Regions from separate parts of the Listeria sp. MAN/IMW/UF555 genome, predicted to be linked through region 1. Evidence: riboswitches for the same ligand, from Rfam matches in the RefSeq annotation. Region 1 holds a riboswitch; the other holds the start of a gene.
The links. Region 1 has a riboswitch for S-adenosylmethionine ahead of metE (5-methyltetrahydropteroyltriglutamate--homocysteine S-methyltransferase). Riboswitches for the same ligand answer to the same signal wherever they lie in the genome.
Positions count from the first base shown of each region.

Region 1 (9,354 bases):
TTTACCATAAAATTAGATTTACTAGGGGCCTATAGCTCAGCTGGTTAGAGCGCACGCCTGATAAGCGTGAGGTCGATGGTTCGAGTCCATTTAGGCCCATTTTATTCCACAGTAGCTCAGTTGGTAGAGCAATCGGCTGTTAACCGATCGGTCGCAGGTTCGAGTCCTGCCTGTGGAGTTATTCTTTCAAAAAGAGAATAGATTTTTTATATCTGGGGAAGTACTCAAGTGGCTGAAGAGGCGCCCCTGCTAAGGGTGTAGGTCGCTCGCGCGGCGCGAGGGTTCAAATCCCTCCTTCTCCGCCAGATATGGCCCGTTGGTCAAGCGGTTAAGACACCGCCCTTTCACGGCGGTAACACGGGTTCGATTCCCGTACGGGTCATCTAAAAAAACAATGTCGAACATCGACATTGTTTTTTTTTAGTAAGTTTTCGGAGGTGTGTTATGGGGGCAAAAGGGAAGTTTTGGATTTTAACGATGGTTGTAGCTATATCTGGATTATCTCAAGGTGTTTTACTGCCACTTATTGCGATAATTTTAGAAGAAAAAGGGGTAAGTGCTGGAATAAATGGGTTTCATGCAACAGGAATTTACTTAGGTGTTTTACTGATTTCTCCATTTATTGAGGCACCTTTACATAAATATGGTTACAAGCCTATAATATTAGTTGGCGGAGGGCTTGTTGCGATTGCAATATTTGCTTTTCCTATTTGGTTTAATTTATATTTTTGGTTTATATTGCGATTGCTTATTGGTATTGGGGATCATATGTTGCATTTTTCATCGCAGACATGGATTGGAGCAATGAGTGATCCTAGTAAGCGTGGTCGGAATATGGCTATTTATGGTTTGTTTTTCTCTGTAGGATTTGCGATTGGGCCGCAATTGGTGAATTTGGCAAAAGTAAATGCAAACTTGCCTTTCTTTTTGTCAGGTATTTTAGTATTGATTGCTTGGAGCCTTGTTTGGTTTATTCGAAATGATTTCGTGGGAGAAAAGGCTGTTATTCGGAAAATTTCTTTTTGGGGAAGTATAAAACGCTTTTCGGGCGTATTTAAGATGGCTTGGGTTGCGATGATTCCACCGTTTTTGTATGGGATTCTTGAAACCGGACTTAATGCGACATTTCCGGTTGTAGGGTTGCGAGATGGGCTTGATACAATGATGATTGCGATGATTATTTCTTCTTTTTCAGTTGGGACGATTATTTTTCAAGTGCCGATTGGGATTATTAGTGATAAATTTGGTCGGGGTAAAATGTTACCGCTTTTGACTGGAGCAGGGGCTGTGGTTTTTGTATTAACAGCGTTTGTTAAGATACCTATTTTCTTTGTGATATTTTTCTTTATTTTGGGGATATTGCTAGGCTCGCTTTATTCACTAGGGTTATCTTATATGACTGATTTGACGCCGCTTGAACTACTTCCGGCTGGAAATATTTTGGTAGGAATGTTCTTTAGTTTAGGGAGTATTATTGGTCCGAGTGCAACGGGGATGATGATAGGGATTTTTGGAAATCAAATATTTTATTTTGTGGTCGCTGGAATCCTTTTGCTAGGCTGTTTATTATTAGCTTTGGGAGGACGGAAGGAAGCACATTGAAAGAAAATAAAAATTTAATGATTGACAGTTTTTAGTTGCAAGTGGTATGATGATTTCAATCCAATTTAAGTGATTAAAAAAACTAAATAAATTACTCTTATTATGAGTGGTAGAGGGACTGGCCCGTTGAAACCCAGCAACCTTTCAATTCGTTGAAAAGGTGCTAAATCCTGCGAAGTGTGATGCTTCGAGAGATAAGAGAGACTTAAAAAGTTTCACTGTATTTGTGTATCGAAACTTCCAAACCTCTCTAGTTCTCTAGGGAGGTTTTTTATTGGCAAAAAATTGAGAGGATAAGGTGATAGGTATGGTAAAGGCGATTAGTTCAAACTTGGGGTATCCAAGACTTGGGGAGAAACGTGAATGGAAACGTGCGCTAGAAAAGTTTTGGAATGGTGCGATTTCAGAAGAGGAATTATTGGCGGAAACAAAAGCTCTAAGATTACATGCGCTAAAGAAACAACAAGATAAAGGAATTGATTTGATTCCAGTTGGTGACTTTAGTTTTTATGATCAAGTGCTAGATACGAGCGTTACATTTGGGATTATTCCAAAACGCTTTCAACATGATGGTGGAAAGGTTTCGCTAAATACATATTTTGATATTGCGCGTGGTAAGAGTGACGCGGTTGCTTCTGAAATGACTAAATGGTTCAATACTAACTATCACTACATCGTGCCAGAACTTGCTGAAGCTGATCCTAAAGTATTAGATAACCGGGCGCTTTACTACTACGAGGAAGCGAAAAATGAGCTTGGGATTGAAGGGAAGCCAGTCCTTGTTGGTCCGGTTACTTATTTAAAACTTGGAAAAGGTAGCGATACAGAAAGCTTTGAAATATTATTAGATAAATTTATTCCAGCGTATATTGAAATTTTGAAAGAGCTTGAAACTGCTGGTGCTACCTGGGTTCAAATTGACGAACCTTATCTTGCAACTAGTTTTGATAAAAAAGAAATTGCTTTATTTGAAAAAGTATACAAAGCGTTTCATGATGCTGTACCAAACTTGAAAATAGAATTACAAACTTATTTTGAAAGTTTGGATTATTATGAAGAGGTTGTTAATTTGCCAGTTGCGGCGGTTGGAATTGATTTTGTTCATGATCACGGCGATTCGATTAAAGCGTTGAAAGCTCACGGATTTCCGCAAAATAAATATTTAGCGGCTGGGGTGATTGATGGTCGAAATGTTTGGCGCAGTGATTTGGATGCGAAATTGGCACTCCTTACTGACATCGCTCATTATGTGGCGGAGGATAAATTGATTGTCCAACCATCCAATTCATTATTACATGTACCAGTAACAAAACTAAGCGAACCTGATTTAGATGAAGTGATTCTAGGCGGCTTATCATTTGCTGATCAAAAATTAGATGAAATTGCTATATTAACGAAAGCTTTAACAGAAGGTGCGGAAAGTGTGGCTGCTGAGCTAAATGAAGCTCGTGAGGCTGTAAAAGCACTTAATGAATCAAGCCATCGAAATAATTTAGAAGTTCAAGCGGCGATTGCTAATTTGGAAAATGTTCGGGTTGACCGAGAATTACCATTTGCAGAACGAATCAAATTACAACATGAATGGCTCAAATTACCACTGTTTCCAACAACGACTATCGGAAGTTTTCCACAGTCACCAGAAGTTCGGAAAACACGTGCAGATTGGTTAAAAGGAAATATCACCGATGCAGAATATAATGCATTTATTGAAAAAGAAACTGCTCGCTGGATTAAAATTCAAGAGGATTTAGATATCGATGTGTTAGTTCACGGTGAATTTGAACGTACTGACATGGTGGAATATTTTGGACAAAAATTAGCTGGCTTCCAAGCAACTAAATTTGGCTGGGTACAATCTTATGGTTCGAGAGCGGTTCGTCCACCACTTATCTACGGGGATGTTGCTTTTACGGAGGAAATTACAGTGAAAGAAAGCGTCTATGCCCAGTCGTTAACGAAGCGCCCAGTGAAGGGGATGCTAACGGCGCCAGTAACAATCATCAATTGGAGTTTTGTCCGTGATGATGTGCCGGAAAGTGTTGTTGCGAATCAAGTTGGCCTCGCGCTTCGTAAAGAGGTAGAAGCACTAGAACGTAATGGCATTAAAGTTATCCAAGTGGACGAGCCAGCTTTACGTGAAGGTTTACCATTGAAACAAGCGAGATGGCAAAAATATTTAGATGATGCGGTATATTCATTTAAATTAACAACTGCTTCGGTTCAAAATGATACGCAAATTCATACTCATATGTGTTACTCGGATTTTGATGACATTATTGATACAATCAGTGCTTTGGATGCCGATGTGATTTCGATTGAAACCTCAAGAAGTCATGGGGAAATTATTTCGACATTTGAAGAAGTGACTTATGATAAAGAAATTGGACTGGGTGTTTATGATATTCATAGTCCACGAGTTCCAACTGTTTCAGAAATTCAAGATAATATCCGCCGTGCGTTACGTGCAATTGATGCAAAACAATTTTGGATTAACCCGGATTGTGGGTTGAAAACGCGTAAAGAGCCTGAAACAATTGCAGCACTTCAAGATATGATTAAAGCGACTAAAGAAGTTCGTGCAGAATATCAAGTATTAGAGAAATAAAGGAATGGAGGAGAGGTAATTATGGCAAAGCTGAAACAAGAGACGATAGCAGCGCAAATTGGAAATAGAAAGTGTGAAAGAACGGGTGCTGTCAATATGCCAGTCTACTTCTCTACAGCTTACCAGCATGCCGATCTTGGGGTATCAACGGGATATGATTATACTAGAACTGGAAATCCAACGCGAGATGCTTTACAAGAAGCACTTGCGGAACTAGAGAATGGCACGCATGCATTTGCGACGAGTTCTGGGATGAGTGCGATTCAATTAGTCTTTCAGCTATTTAAAACGGGTGAACATATTATAAGTTCGCAGGATTTGTACGGTGGGACTTTTAGATATTTTGAACAGTTTGGAGCGCAATATCAGATTGGTTTTTCTTATTGGGACGGGGCGAACGTGAATGATTTGGAAAAATTGGTTCGCCCGGAAACAAAAGCGATTTTCATCGAAACGCCGACTAATCCATTGATGCAAGAAACAGACATTGCTAGTGTGTCTCGGTGGGCACATGCGAATGATTTACTTGTTATTGTAGATAACACTTTTTATACACCTGTTTTGCAGCAACCATTAACTTTAGGCGCAGATATTGTTATTCATAGTGCGACGAAGTATCTTGGTGGACATAACGATGTGCTGGCAGGCGCGGTTATTGTTAAAGAGGAATGGCTTGGAAAATTCTTTTTTGATCAGCTAAATGCAACGGGTACTGTGTTATCGCCATTTGATAGTTGGCTTTTGATTCGTGGTCTGAAGACGCTTGTTTTACGAGTGAGACAGCATCAAGCAAATGCGGAGAAAATCGCTGCGTTTTTGGAGGAGCATGAGTTAGTGGAGGAAGTGCGTTATCCGGGCCGCGGGGGAATGATTAGTTTCTTTATTAAGGATGCAGCGCTCGTATCGCCACTTTTAAAAGAGCTTGAGTTGTTTACTTTTGCGGAAAGTTTAGGTGGGGTAGAGAGTTTGATTACTTATCCAACAACGCAAACTCATGCCGATATTCCAGTGGAACTTAGAAATTCTTATGGACTCACAGATAAATTATTACGAATTTCGGTTGGAATTGAAGCTAGTGAAGATTTAATTGCTGATTTATCTAAAGCACTTGATACGGTTTTGAAAGGGGTGACCGCTCGTGGCTAAGGATTATGGGCAAGATACAGCTGTAATTAAAGCTAGTTTAGGAATCGATAAAGAAACAGGTGCACTTAATACGCCCATTCATTTATCGTCTACATTTCATCAACATGATTTTGATAATTACCATACTTATGATTATGCAAGAAGTGGCAATCCAACTCGGGAAAAAGTGGAGCAAGCGATTGCGGAATTAGAAGGTGGCACGAATGGTTTTGCTTTTGCAAGTGGTATGGCTGCTGTTTCTGCGGCACTTTTCACACTATCTAAAGGGGATCATTTTATTATTTCAAAAGATGTGTATGGTGGAACTTTTCGTTTGGTTGAGCAAGTGTTGCCGAGGTTTGGGATTACGCATACTTTTGTTGATACGACAAACATTGATGAAGTTGCGAAGGCGTTTCAAGCGAATACTAAGTTGGTTTACTTGGAAACACCATCCAATCCGCTATTACATGTGACGGACATTCGGACTGTTTCTAAACTTGCGAGAGCGAATGGCTGCCATACGTTTGTTGACAATACATTTTTAACACCGCTTATTCAAAAACCGTTAGAGCTTGGGGCAGATTTGGTTATCCACAGTGCGACGAAATTTCTTGGCGGTCATAGTGATATTTTGGCGGGGCTTATTGTTACTAATAACCCGGATTTGGCTGAAGCTATTTACTTTTTGCAAAATTCAACTGGTGGGGTTCTTGGGGTACAAGATTCTTGGTTGCTGCTTCGTGGACTTAAAACGCTATCTGTTCGGATGAAAGCTGGGACGGAAACTGCGGAAAAAATTGCTTTGTTTTTAAATGCGGAACCAGATGTAGTTGCAGTGCATTATCCTGGCTTACCATCCCATGCAGGCTATGAAATTCAAGTAGAACAAGCGACGAGTGGTGGAGCTGTTTTGTCTTTTGATCTTGGTAGCGAAGAAGCTGTGCGCGAGCTCGTGAATCATTTGGAGTTACCGGTATTTTCCGTGAGTTTAGGTGCGGTTGAGAGTATTTTATCTTACCCTGCTAAAATGTCTCATGCTGCTGTTCCGGAAGAGGAGCGTTTGGCGCAAGGAATTACTCCAGGATTATTACGTTTTTCAGCGGGGCTGGAGGATGCAGATGATTTGATTGCTGATTTAAAACAAGCACTTTCGTTCATTAAGAAAGGAAGTGTCGCGAAATGAATTTAAGAAAAGATTTAAGTGAAAAAGTTTTAATTGCAGATGGTGCGATGGGCACTTTGCTTTATTCCTACGGAGTGGACCGTTCGTTTGAAGAGCTGAATTTATCTCATCCGGAAGATATTGTAGCGATTCATAAGGCTTATATTGGTGCTGGTGCGGATATTATTCAAACTAATACTTACGGAGCCAATTATATTAAACTCGCTCGATATGGTCTTGAGGATGAAGTGAAGCGAATTAACCAAGCAGCCATTCGCTTAGCAAAGGAAGCGGCGAGAGGGACCGGGACGTATATCTTTGGCACGATTGGCGGGATAAATGGTGCTGTGGATGCAAGACTTCCGGCGGCTCCTCTGGAAGAAATTAAGCGTAGTTTTCGGGAGCAGCTATACTGTTTTTTGTTAGATGGTGTGGATGCAATTTTGCTTGAGACGTATTATGATTTAGATGAACTTAAAACGGTGTTGAAAATTCTCCGTGAGACGACTGATTTACCTGTCGTGGCAAATGTATCGATGCATGAACCAGGTATCCTTCAAAACGGGAAAAAATTACCAGATGCGCTGGAAGAACTTATTGCGCTCGGTGCAGATGTGGTTGGTATCAATTGCCGACTTGGACCATATCATATGGCGCGTGCTCTTGAAACAGTACCACTTTATGATAAGGCATACTTAGCTGTTTATCCCAATGCGAGCCTGCCAGAAGTGCAAGAAGGGAAAGTCATTTATCAGTCAGATACAGATTATTTTGAGCATTACGGGGAAGTTTTTCGACAAGAAGGTGCGCGAATTATTGGTGGCTGTTGCGGAACGACTCCAGATCATATTCGGGCTTTACGTAAAGGATTAGAGAGCACTAAGCCCGTTTTGGAAAAAGAAGTTCGACCGATTTTGGAGCTTGTTCCTGAAGAAGTCGAGGACGAGGAGTCTGGTGAGCGTTTACTTGATAAGGTGAAGCAACGGTTGACGATTTTAGTAGAACTTGATCCACCTCGGACTTTTGATACATCGAAATTTTTTGAAGGAGCTAAGGCGCTGGATGAGGCTGGAGTTGACGCGATTACGATTTCGGATAATTCACTAGCGACTCCGAGAATTAGTAATATGGCGCTGGCTTCCATTTTGAAACATGAGTATGGTATTAAACCGCTGATTCATTTGACGACGCGGGACCATAATTTAGTTGGGATGCATTCGCATGTGATGGGATTTCATAAGCTCGGTCTCCATGATGTGCTTGCGATTACGGGCGATCCGACTAAAGTAGGTGATTTCCCAGGAGCATCCTCGGTGTTTGATTTAAGATCGGTGGAGCTCGTTCAGCTGATTAAAAAGTTTAATGACGGTATTTCATATACGGGAAAATCGTTGAAGGAAAAAGCGCGATTTCATGTTGGCGCAGCGTTTAACCCCAATGTGCTTAACTTAGAAAAGGCGGTTCGATTAATTGAACGAAAAGTAGAATACGGCGCGGATTATATTATTACGCAGCCCATTTATGATGTAAATAAAGCTGTTTTACTTAAAGAAGCTTTGCAAAAGGCAAATATTGATGTGCCGCTTTTTATCGGGGTTATGCCATTACTTTCAAGTCGAAATGCAGAATTTCTTCACAATGAAGTACCGGGCATTCGCTTGACTGATGAGGTGCGTGAACGAATGAGAGAAGCGGAAGAACACGGTCGCGCAAATGAAGAAGGCATGACGATTGCGCGAGAATTAGTTGATGCTATTTGTGAGCATTTTCAAGGGATTTATATTATTACGCCATTTTTACGATATGATTTGTCGATCGAACTTGCAAAATATGTTCAAAATAAACAACAAGTGCAAATTGCTTCCAAATAAAAAAACTGGTTGTCATTATGACAACCAGTTTTTTTTACATGAATAAGTTTCTAGATAATAGGCTTAAAAGATAAGCGAATGCTAGTGTAATTCCAAAGATAGTTAAAGCTTTAGAAGTAGATTTCATTGCAGGAACCATTGTGATCGGTGAAGTTTTTCCGATGAAACGACGAACCGCACGAATGGCTTCTGGCAAACTGAGTAGAATTAATAGTGTCCACCACGGAGCATCTTGGGTAAAGATAAGGGCGATTTCAAATACATAACTGAAAAGAAATGCAGCTGCGAAAAGAACGGTTGCCCATTTACGACCAAGTAAAATAGCTAAAGTTAAACGACCATTTTTCTTATCAGGAACTAGATCACGAATACTATTGGCTAGTAACAAGTTTCCAACAAGTACCATTATTGGAATGGAAACGTAGACGATAAACGAACTAATGAATTCCGCTTGGATGTAGAAAGAAATGAAAGTAATAATTCCTCCCATAAAGAACCCTGCCATAATTTCACCAAACGGCGTATAAGCAATTGGGTAAGGTCCGCCTGTATAAAGAAAGCCAACAAGCATACAAATTGCGCCAAGTAAGCCAACGTACCAATTTAATTCAATGGATAGATAAACGCCACCGAGAATCGATAAAATGTATAAAAAGATTGCTAGGAACAATATAAAACCTGGGCGCATACCATTACGAACGATAGCACCACCATTTCCAACCGAATGTTCATCGTCTTGTCCTTTTTTATAATCAAAATATTCATTGAATAGATTGGCTGATGTTTGAATGAAGAAACAAGCAATTAGCATGACGATAAAACGTGTAAAATGAAAACTGGTATAGCTCATTGCGACGGAGGTTCCTAAAAATACTGGAACAAAAGAAGCTACAAGCGTATGAGGGCGAAGTAACGACCACCATTTTTGAAATCCAGTTTGTTTTGTAAGTGCAGATTTTGAGGCATTAGCCATGTTTTTCTCTCCT
Region 1 is NZ_JBZWZS010000001.1:321-9,674, forward strand. Features, by position in the region: tRNA gene AC4PG8_RS00020 (tRNA-Ile) at 26-99, shown strand; tRNA gene AC4PG8_RS00025 (tRNA-Asn) at 106-178, shown strand; tRNA gene AC4PG8_RS00030 (tRNA-Ser) at 215-305, shown strand; tRNA gene AC4PG8_RS00035 (tRNA-Glu) at 311-382, shown strand; gene AC4PG8_RS00040 (MFS transporter) at 445-1,602, shown strand; SAM riboswitch class I at 1,697-1,803, shown strand; gene metE (5-methyltetrahydropteroyltriglutamate--homocysteine S-methyltransferase) at 1,910-4,207, shown strand; gene AC4PG8_RS00050 (aminotransferase class I/II-fold pyridoxal phosphate-dependent enzyme) at 4,229-5,353, shown strand; gene metC (cystathionine beta-lyase) at 5,346-6,518, shown strand; gene AC4PG8_RS00060 (bifunctional homocysteine S-methyltransferase/methylenetetrahydrofolate reductase) at 6,515-8,368, shown strand; gene AC4PG8_RS00065 (1,4-dihydroxy-2-naphthoate polyprenyltransferase) at 8,403-9,341, opposite strand.

Region 2 (9,354 bases), 1.0 Mb from region 1:
TCTATCCTAATTGATTATTCAACTAGAATAGACATTTTTTTATTCCTCTTCAAATGCATGATGATTCAAATTAAACCGAATTGTTTCCAGTGGATAGCCGTAAAAATCTTCGGTAAATTCCTCCACTTGAACAAACCCTTTCGCTTTATAAAAATGAATTGCTGTTTCGTTACCTTTTTCTACGTTAACAAACATTGGTAGTGGCACATGAAATAACGTCATTCCAACTTCTAATAATTCCGTACCAAGTCCGCGCTGGGTCACTTCTGGTAGTAAATAAAAAGCCGCAAGTTCACTTTTCCCCTTCTCAAGCTCAATAAAATTCGCAAAGCCGATTACTTTATCCGCTTGTTCTAAAACAGCAAAAGGAGTCGCTGAAATCCGATTATGAAGCGTTTCAACATTATAAAATCTTTTCAAAAAATCGTCTTGTACATCACTTGGAATTAAATCTTGATAAGTATGGTGCCATGAAGTAGTCGCCACATGCTGAATAGCTTCAGCATCTGAATTAGTCGCTTTTCTAATATGAAAATCCATGATCCATTCTCCTTCCAATTGCGCAAATTGTTAAAACAGTTTATCTGACTTTACCCCATTTTAACAAAAAGAATGCGCTAATTAAGTAATTAGCGCACTGATTTTTTATTTTTCGATTGTAATATCTCCGGAACTAGTTTTCACAGTTACGCGGTTAGCGGTATTAGAATCACTTGTTGGTGCTTTAATGCTACCAGAATTACTTTTTGTTTCATAAATAGCTTTAAAATCGCCTGGTAGTTTCAGCTCTACTTCGCCAGAATCTGTATTGACTTCGATATTTTCTACTTGTTTGTTAAAGGCAACATCAATATCGCCTGAGCTCGTTTTCGCAGTTACATTATTCGTTACGCCAGCAAGTTCAATCGCTCCTGAGTCAGATTCAGCTTGTACTTTCCCTTTTGTATTTGCATCAATATCTCCGGAACTAGTTGTTAAAACGGCTAAGTCTGTAACGGTACTATTTGTCAGTTCGATGTCACCAGAATCAATAGCGATTTTAAGTTTTTTCGCTTTAACGCCAGTAGCATTAACATCCCCTGAACCACCATTTACTTCTAAATCGCCCGTCAAACTAGTAAGTTCAGTTTTTCCTGAATCTGTTTCAATTGATGTATTTGCTTTAATATTCGATAAATCTAAATCTCCAGAAGAAGTAGCCATTTGAGCGCTATTTGCTTCTAAATTATTCACTTTTAACTCACCAGAATTTGTAGAACTAACAAATTTCTTTACTTTAAAATCAGAAACATTAATATCTCCTGAATGAGATTTTACTTTTAAATCAGCTAATTTCGTATCTTTTGTTAAAAAGACAGTTACTTTTTGTTGCCCGTAAGCGTAGATTTTGCCAAAGTTGTTATACCAATCATCCTCTTCAGGAACTGTTATATTAAATGAGGTTCCGTCTTCAGAGACTGGTTCTAATTTTTGAATGGCTTTTTTGTCATTTGCAGAGTAATTTCCTTTGAGTTCAATATAATTCTTGCCTGTTGTACTTTCTTTCCATTCAATTAGTACATCTCGCTCGGAAGAAAAGGCAATTGTATTAATATTTTCAGCTGATAAGTCCCACTGTTTTGTTAGTGGTTCGCCTTTTTCAATCATAGTGCCTGATTTCATTGTGACTGCCACGCCGATAGCTCCGATAATAAATAGCACCAAACCGGCGAAAAATAATTTCTTACTTAAATGATGTTTACGCATTTTTTCCGCCTCCTTTGACCGCATATTTGTGCCACTGGATAATAGCCATAGTAGCTTTACTTGTAAACTTAGTAAGTGCATTTGCTACAAACAGCAGCATAAGACCCAGTCCTACAAGCCCAATGGAAATAAACATTTGATAAAATTCAAAATCAGCGCCAAATAATAGTTCTACGCCAAGTATTACCGGTGAAAGTAAGAACCCACCAACTGTTGCCCAAAGTGAAATAACGAGTGACCATAGCGAAACCATAATCGGAATAATAAGACAGATGTCTAGGAAAAATAAACCTATTCCAATTAAAACTTGTTTACTCACAGATCTATTTTCATTTTGATTTTTTCGAGGTACATAATAATAATCTGCTTCTACCTGTTCTTCGCGAATATCTCTTTCACTTAAAATATCTGCCGCAATTTCTTCCGGTTTTCCAAGATCAAAGACGATTTGTTCTTCGCTTTTCCCAGCTTCCACACCATTTCTAAAATGCTCTTGATAGTCTGATAATAGTTCTCTCCGCTCTTTTGGATCCAGCAATTCTAGGCGCTGGTTTAATTCGTTTAGAAAATCTTGTTTATTCATTTACTGCTTCCCCCTCTGTTAAAAGCTTAGCAACACTATCTGTAAAATTGTTCCATTCAGAGATAAGCTCATTCAAGTAAATTTCTCCTTTTACCGTCAGCTGATAATATTTTCTTGATGGACCTTCATTTGATTCTACTAAATAAGTGGAGCAATACTCTTCTTTAACTAATCTTCTAAGTACCGGATAAATAGCTCCCTCTGCAACCTCAATATATTTAGAAACTTGATTTGCTAATTCATAACCATAACAATCTTTCTTTTGAATTAAAAACAAACAGCATAGTTCTAACACACCTTTTTTGAATTGCGGGTTAACCTCCATGCTAACTCCTCCATTCTGCTAAATTACCACTAGTAATAAGTAACCACTACTATATATTGTTCACTACCACTATAGTTTATCATACACTAGTGTTCATTGCAAGGTACTGATTAGAAAAAATAGTATTGTTTTTTTATTTAATAAATGTTAACCTAATTTAGTATTAAGTTTACATTAAGGAGAGATACGTTTATGCGTGATCAGAAATTGAAATTTTTAGTCGTAGATGCTTTATTCGCAGTCATCATTGCTTTACTCGCACAAGTTGCTATTCCACTTGGCCCTATTCCACTTACTGGGCAAACATTTGCAATTGGTTTAGCAGCAACAATTCTTGGAGCTCGTCACGGTACCATATCTGTTTTAGTTTATATCGTGCTTGGAGCAGTTGGTATTCCGGTTTTTCAAGGGATGACAGCAGGAATTGGGATTCTTTTTGGGCCAACTGGCGGATTTATTGTCGGATTTATTTTTAATGCACTACTTACAGGTTGGTTGCTCGAAAAAACAAAATTCACTGTTCCTTATGCAATCGTTGCTAATATTCTAGGAGCCATCGTTACGTTAATTTTCGGTGTTTTATGGCTTAAAGTTAGCACAGGTCTTGACTGGCCGACTGCATTTTTGACTGGGATGGTACCATTTATTATTCCTGGTATTATTAAAGCGGTGTTCGCTGCTTTATTAGGTATTCTCATTCGTGATCGTCTAATTAAAGCAAAATTACTTAGAGCATCATAAGTCCCATTAATACACATTTCGACTCATCTCCTATATAATGATAATGATTAACACTGAGAAAAGGGGACTCGGTATATGTCATTACTGAATGAGGAAAATAATTTTTACAACGTAGATTTACTCGACTTGTTAAAAGATTCAAATGAAGCGGTTCTTCCATATAAGAGAATTCGTTTTAGACGCAACCAAAAAATCTTAACAGAAGGCGCGGAAACAACTTACTTTTATATTATTGAAGACGGGGTCGTTTCGATGAGTAAAAATACGTGTAAAGAAGATAGTATTATTAGCTTCTTAGGTAAACAAGATTCTATCGGTCCGCTTACATTACTTGGAGGAGCCAAATCACCTGCAAACTATACGTCTATTAGTGAAGTTAGTGTTTATCAATTTGAACGTAAATATGTTTTGAATAAACTCTTAAGCTCACCAGATGTATTTTGGCAAATGAATGCACTTATGCAAAGTATGGTTACACCTATGTTAGAACGGGAAGGTTACGTTAATTTACCTTCTAGCGAGAAAGTTTTAGCGGGATTAATTGCTTGTGGGGAGAGATTTGGAAGAATCGAGTCGGATGGTTCTTGTTTGATTCCCTATTATTTCACCCAAAAAATCTTGGGAAATTATCTAAATTTAGCTCGAGCTTACGTTGCAACTAACCTGCGAAAGCTAGAAGAAGATGGAATTATTGCGCTTTCGCCAAAACCTTGGCGTGTTAATAATTTCGAGATTCATAAGCAAAAACTAAAAGAAAATCACGAACCTTACATATGAGTGTAAAATGAATACTTTTTTTCTAATAGTATTTCGTAAAAATATGCATAATGAAAAGAAGCTATCTTAGTTAGATAGCTTCTTTTTTATTAACTATTTTTACCAATAAAGAAGAATGTCGCGATTGCGCCGATACCTTGAACGATGAAGAATGTTGCTACAACAATTATTGCTCCAATCACAGAAACAATTGGATTAAACAGAGCGATAAATCCTACAACGATACCAATAAGACCAATGGTTAAAATCCAACCCCAACCTTGTATATTGTTTTGCTTGGCTGTAAATGCACCAACAGTACGCATGATACCAGCGAATAATACCCACATGCTAAAAAGTAATACAATTATTTCTGGTCCAGCAAATTCATTAAATAATAACAAGAAACCTAGTAAGATGGATAAAATCCCGTCAGCTAGTACCCAACCAGAAACATTTTGTGATTTTCTGTCTGAAAAGTAAGAGAATGTGTGGAAAATACCAGAAATCAGTAATAAGAAACTAAGCATAAAAGCTGATGTTAATAATGAAATAGCCGGATGGAATAAGAACCAAATTCCAAGTACAATCATCGCAATCCCTGCTAATAAAACAAGAATACGTGTAAATGTCTTCATTTTTATTTCAACTCCCCTTTATTTGTGCTAATCTAACCCCACTTTTAATGAAATATAATTAGTCTTAACTATAATAGCCTAAAAAATGGATTTTAAAACCTTTTTAAAATGAAATATTAGTCTAAAAAACAGCTTTGTCACAAAAATTCCACACACAAGTGCTATTTTTGGACTTTTTAAATACTTAGTTGACAATTTGTTTCATCCAGCGTAATATATAACTTAATTTAATAGTATTTTCTTATCACGAAAGGTGGAGGGACTGGCCCTTTGAAGCCTTAGCAACCGGAATTTATTTTCACGGTGCTAATTCCAGCAGTATATTCTGAAAGATAAGTCGGAAATCCAAGTTTAGGAAACTCTATCCTCTCTGGCGGCTTATATACTGCTAGGGAGGTTTTTTGATGGAAATTACTGATAAATACATATTAAAGAGGAGTGGATTTTATGAGTAATGAGTATAAATTCGAAACAATTCAAGTACACGGCGGACATACACCGGACGGAGATACGCATTCTAGAGCTGTGCCAATTTATCAAACAACATCGTATACATTTGATAGCCCAGAACATGCCGCAGCCTTATTTGGTTTACAGGAAACCGGAAATATTTATACACGAATTATGAATCCTACTACAGCTGTTTTAGAAGAACGGTTAACTTTACTTGAAGGTGGCATTGGCGCTGTTGCAACGGCTTCAGGCATGGCCGCTATTACTTACTCGATTTTAAATATTGCTGGTTCCGGAGATCATATCGTCGCAGCGGCAACACTTTATGGTGGCACACACACTCTTTTCTCGCATACATTTAAAACGTTTGGCATTGATGTTACTTTTGTCGACCCTAACGAACCTGAAAATTTTGAAAAAGCAATTAAAGAAAATACGAAAGCCGTATTCATTGAAACGATTGGGAATCCTGATATTAATATTATTGATATTGAAAAAGTAGCTGAGATAGCGCACGCATCTGATGTCCCGCTAATTGTTGATAATACTTTTGCGACCGCTTATTTAAATCGCCCATTTGATTTTGGCGCAGATATTGTCGTTTACTCGGCAACGAAATTTATCGGTGGTCACGGGGTTGCGATTGGTGGCGCTGTTATTGACTCTGGTAAATTTAACTGGGCAAATGGGAAGTTTCCAAAACTCGTTGTACCTGATGATAGTTATAACGGGCTGTCTTATACAAATGACGTTGGTGCAGCGGCCTATATTACCAAGCTCCGTGTCTCGCTCCTTCGTGACACTGGTGCCGCACTTTCCCCGTTCAACGCCTTCTTGCTCATTTTAGGGCTAGAAACATTATCTTTACGACTTGAGCAACACGTGAAAAATGCGAAACAAGTAGCGAATTTCTTAAATGACCATCCAAAAGTTGCTTGGGTTAATTATCCTGGCTTAAAAGACAACAAATACCACGATTTAGCCCAAAAATATTTACCAAAAGGACCTGGTTCCATTTTCACTTTTGGCGTTAAGGGTGGTTACGCGGCTGGGAAAAAGGTTATCGAATCTGTGGAGTTATTCTCACATCTAGCAAATGTGGGTGATGCCAAGTCGCTTATAATCCACCCAGCATCAACGACTCATCAACAACTAAGCGAAGAACAACAATTAACAGCTGGCGTTAAACCAGAATCCATCCGTCTTTCTATCGGAATCGAAAATGCGGATGATATTATTCAAGATTTAACGAAAGCACTAGAGCAAATTTAGGAGGAAGTGAAGAGAAGTGACCTTACAGCAAAAAGAACTATTTCAAAAAAGTCCTCTTCTACTTGAAAACGGGGAAACATTAAGTCCGGTTTTAGTTGGCTATGAAACGTATGGGACACTTTCTGCCTCACGCGATAATTGTATTTTGTTAGAACATGCGCTCACTGGGACGGCACATGCGGCGAAACATTTTGAAGATGACGCCCCTGGTTGGTGGGATGATTATATTGGTCCGGGGAAAACGATTGATACAGACAAATATTTCCTTGTTTGTACGAATGTATTTGGTGGTTGTAGTGGAACGACTGGCCCCTCCTCGATTAATCCAAAAACAGGCGAGCCTTTCCGGTTACAATTTCCCGGATTTTCAATTAAAGATATTATTAAAGTGCAGCGTGAACTTTTGGAGCAACTTGGGGTTACGAGGATTGTTTCGGTGATTGGTGGATCGATGGGTGGAATGCAAGCCACTGAATGGGCGATTGATTATGCCGATATAACAGATAGCATTATCAACATCGCCTCCCCGCTTGCTGCCGGACCTGATGCGATTGGCTATAACTTAATTATGCGGATGGCGATTCTGAATGATCCCGACTTTAATGGCGGCAACTATATTGGTCAACCTGAGGGCGGCCTTGCTACTGCAAGAATGGTTGGAATGATGACTTACCGGACGAGCGAACTTTTCTCCAAGCGGTTTGAACGTTTCACTGTCGCCGAGTCTTCTCCGGCCGCTTTCTCAAAAGAGCATTTTCAAATTGAATCGTATTTACAATATCAAGGGGATACTTTTGTCGAGCGGTTTGACGCGAATAGTTATCTATATTTAACAAAGGCGATTGATTTATTTGACGTTACGGCTCCCGCGAAAGATGATTTACCCGCTTTTTCAAAAATTAAAATTCCGTATTTGCTGATTGGCATTACGACCGATCAGCTTTTCCGAATTCACGATTTGCGCCGTGGTTATGAGCTTTTAAAAGAATGGGATGTGCCGGTTACTTATCATGAAGTGGCCTCTGAATACGGTCATGACGCTTTTCTAGTTGAAAAGGAAGTACCGAAGTTCGAGCCGCTCATCCGATCATTTTTAAGTAATTTACCTGTAAAAAGCATATAAAAAAAGTTACCTCGGAAAATTTCTGAGGTAACTTTTTTATTAGTCTTTATAAATTGATTTCGTTCGGTTAAGCCACGCATAACCTAGTCCGATAACAAGGCCACCACCTACAAAATTCCCAAGTAAAGCAAGGACTAAATTGACGGTCACATTGCCCGCTGTCATTGCAGCAAGTGTTCCACCAGAAGCGAAAAATGCTAATGAGAATGATGAGAAGTTGGCGATAACGTGCTCGAATCCTAAGAATGCAAAGATGAAAATAATGAAAATCATCGCAATGACTTTACCAGCATCATCTTTCATTCGAAGTGTACAAAGCACGGCCGTATTTACAACAATATTGGCGAAAATACCTTCTACAAAAATTTGTAATGGCGCTTTTTCAAGTTTACCGCTAACGGCAGTAAATAAGAAATGATCAGCAGGTAAATTATGGAAAACAGATGTCAGAGAAACTAAGTACCCTGCAAGAATTCCACCCAATAAATTACAAACAATACATAAAATCAAAATTTGTAATGCTTTTCCAGGTTTAACAATTTTTTGATAAACACCTGTTGTCATATACATCATGTTAGAAGTACCCAGCTCAGCATTCATATAAATAATCATAACGAGCGACCAACTAAACATAAATGCATAGGTGATTTTACCAAGTCCGGGTGCAAAATGATCGACTTTATCACCAATCATAACAGCGACCGCAGTCCCTAGTGTTAAGAATAAACATGCTAACATCGCGCGCACGATATAACGAAGAATACTATTATTTACTAAATCAATTTTTTTGCGCGTACTATAATCAATTTTCTGCATTAATGGACTACTTTCAACATCCAAATTATTTCATCTCCAAACAAAAAATTTTCTTGTGAAATTCACAACTTGTTTATTGTAGCATGTTTTTAATTTGATGCAAATAGTTTTCAGAAAATAAAAATGAGTTAAGCGTTACCATCTTGAAAAAAGTTTCTATCTGACTGTTTTATGTTGTTTATTTCCCCATTTTATCCTTATTAAAACAAAAAAAGAGAACAGATTTCTCTGTCCTCATTTAACTGATTTATTTTCCAAACCAATGTTTTTTAGCAGAATCTTTTGCTTTTCCTTCTGTTTCTTGAGCGCTTTTAATTTCTTCGGCCACAATTGCTTCATCCATGCGTTGTACACGACCATGTAACTCATCCATTACAACATCGTTTACATTAGCTAATTCTTGCTCTGTCGCAATTAAGATAACGCCTGTCGAACCTTCTGGAATTGTTTTTAACGTTCTTTCAAATACGGATAGAGCGTTTTTCACTTCGCCAGCATCTTGCATGGAACCAACGATTGCTCCAACCATCCAACCAATCAAAATACCAAATGGTCCACCTAAAATACCAATTAGCATACCAATAAGGCTATCTTTCATGTTTTTATCGGCACCAGTAAAATCAAGAAAATCTTGTGCAACAAGTTTATTTCCTGGCTCATGTTTTACAACTGCCATTTGATAACCAATGATTTTGCGCTCTTGGTGCAATCTTTTCATTTCAGAGAAAGCTTGATAAGAAATACTTTCTTCATCGAAATTCATAATTAACACTGTTTTTTCTTTTTTCATCTGTTGTACCCCTCTCGCCTCATAAGTATTGTATTTAGGCATGTTATTTCATACCCAACTCTTATTCTACTCGCACTAGTCGGCAAATAGCAATTAATAGCACCTTCCTAC
Region 2 is NZ_JBZWZS010000001.1:1,035,504-1,044,857, forward strand. Features, by position in the region: gene AC4PG8_RS05235 (GNAT family N-acetyltransferase) at 40-540, opposite strand; gene AC4PG8_RS05240 (DUF4097 family beta strand repeat-containing protein) at 646-1,746, opposite strand; gene AC4PG8_RS05245 (DUF1700 domain-containing protein) at 1,739-2,329, opposite strand; gene AC4PG8_RS05250 (PadR family transcriptional regulator) at 2,322-2,654, opposite strand; gene AC4PG8_RS05255 (biotin transporter BioY) at 2,847-3,395, shown strand; gene AC4PG8_RS05260 (Crp/Fnr family transcriptional regulator) at 3,471-4,172, shown strand; gene AC4PG8_RS05265 (HdeD family acid-resistance protein) at 4,262-4,789, opposite strand; SAM riboswitch class I at 5,028-5,128, shown strand; gene AC4PG8_RS05270 (O-acetylhomoserine aminocarboxypropyltransferase/cysteine synthase family protein) at 5,237-6,514, shown strand; gene metX (homoserine O-acetyltransferase MetX) at 6,531-7,637, shown strand; gene AC4PG8_RS05280 (formate/nitrite transporter family protein) at 7,677-8,477, opposite strand; gene AC4PG8_RS05285 (DUF1269 domain-containing protein) at 8,701-9,243, opposite strand.
Region 2: another riboswitch for S-adenosylmethionine. It lies ahead of AC4PG8_RS05270 (O-acetylhomoserine aminocarboxypropyltransferase/cysteine synthase family protein); the one in region 1 lies ahead of metE (5-methyltetrahydropteroyltriglutamate--homocysteine S-methyltransferase).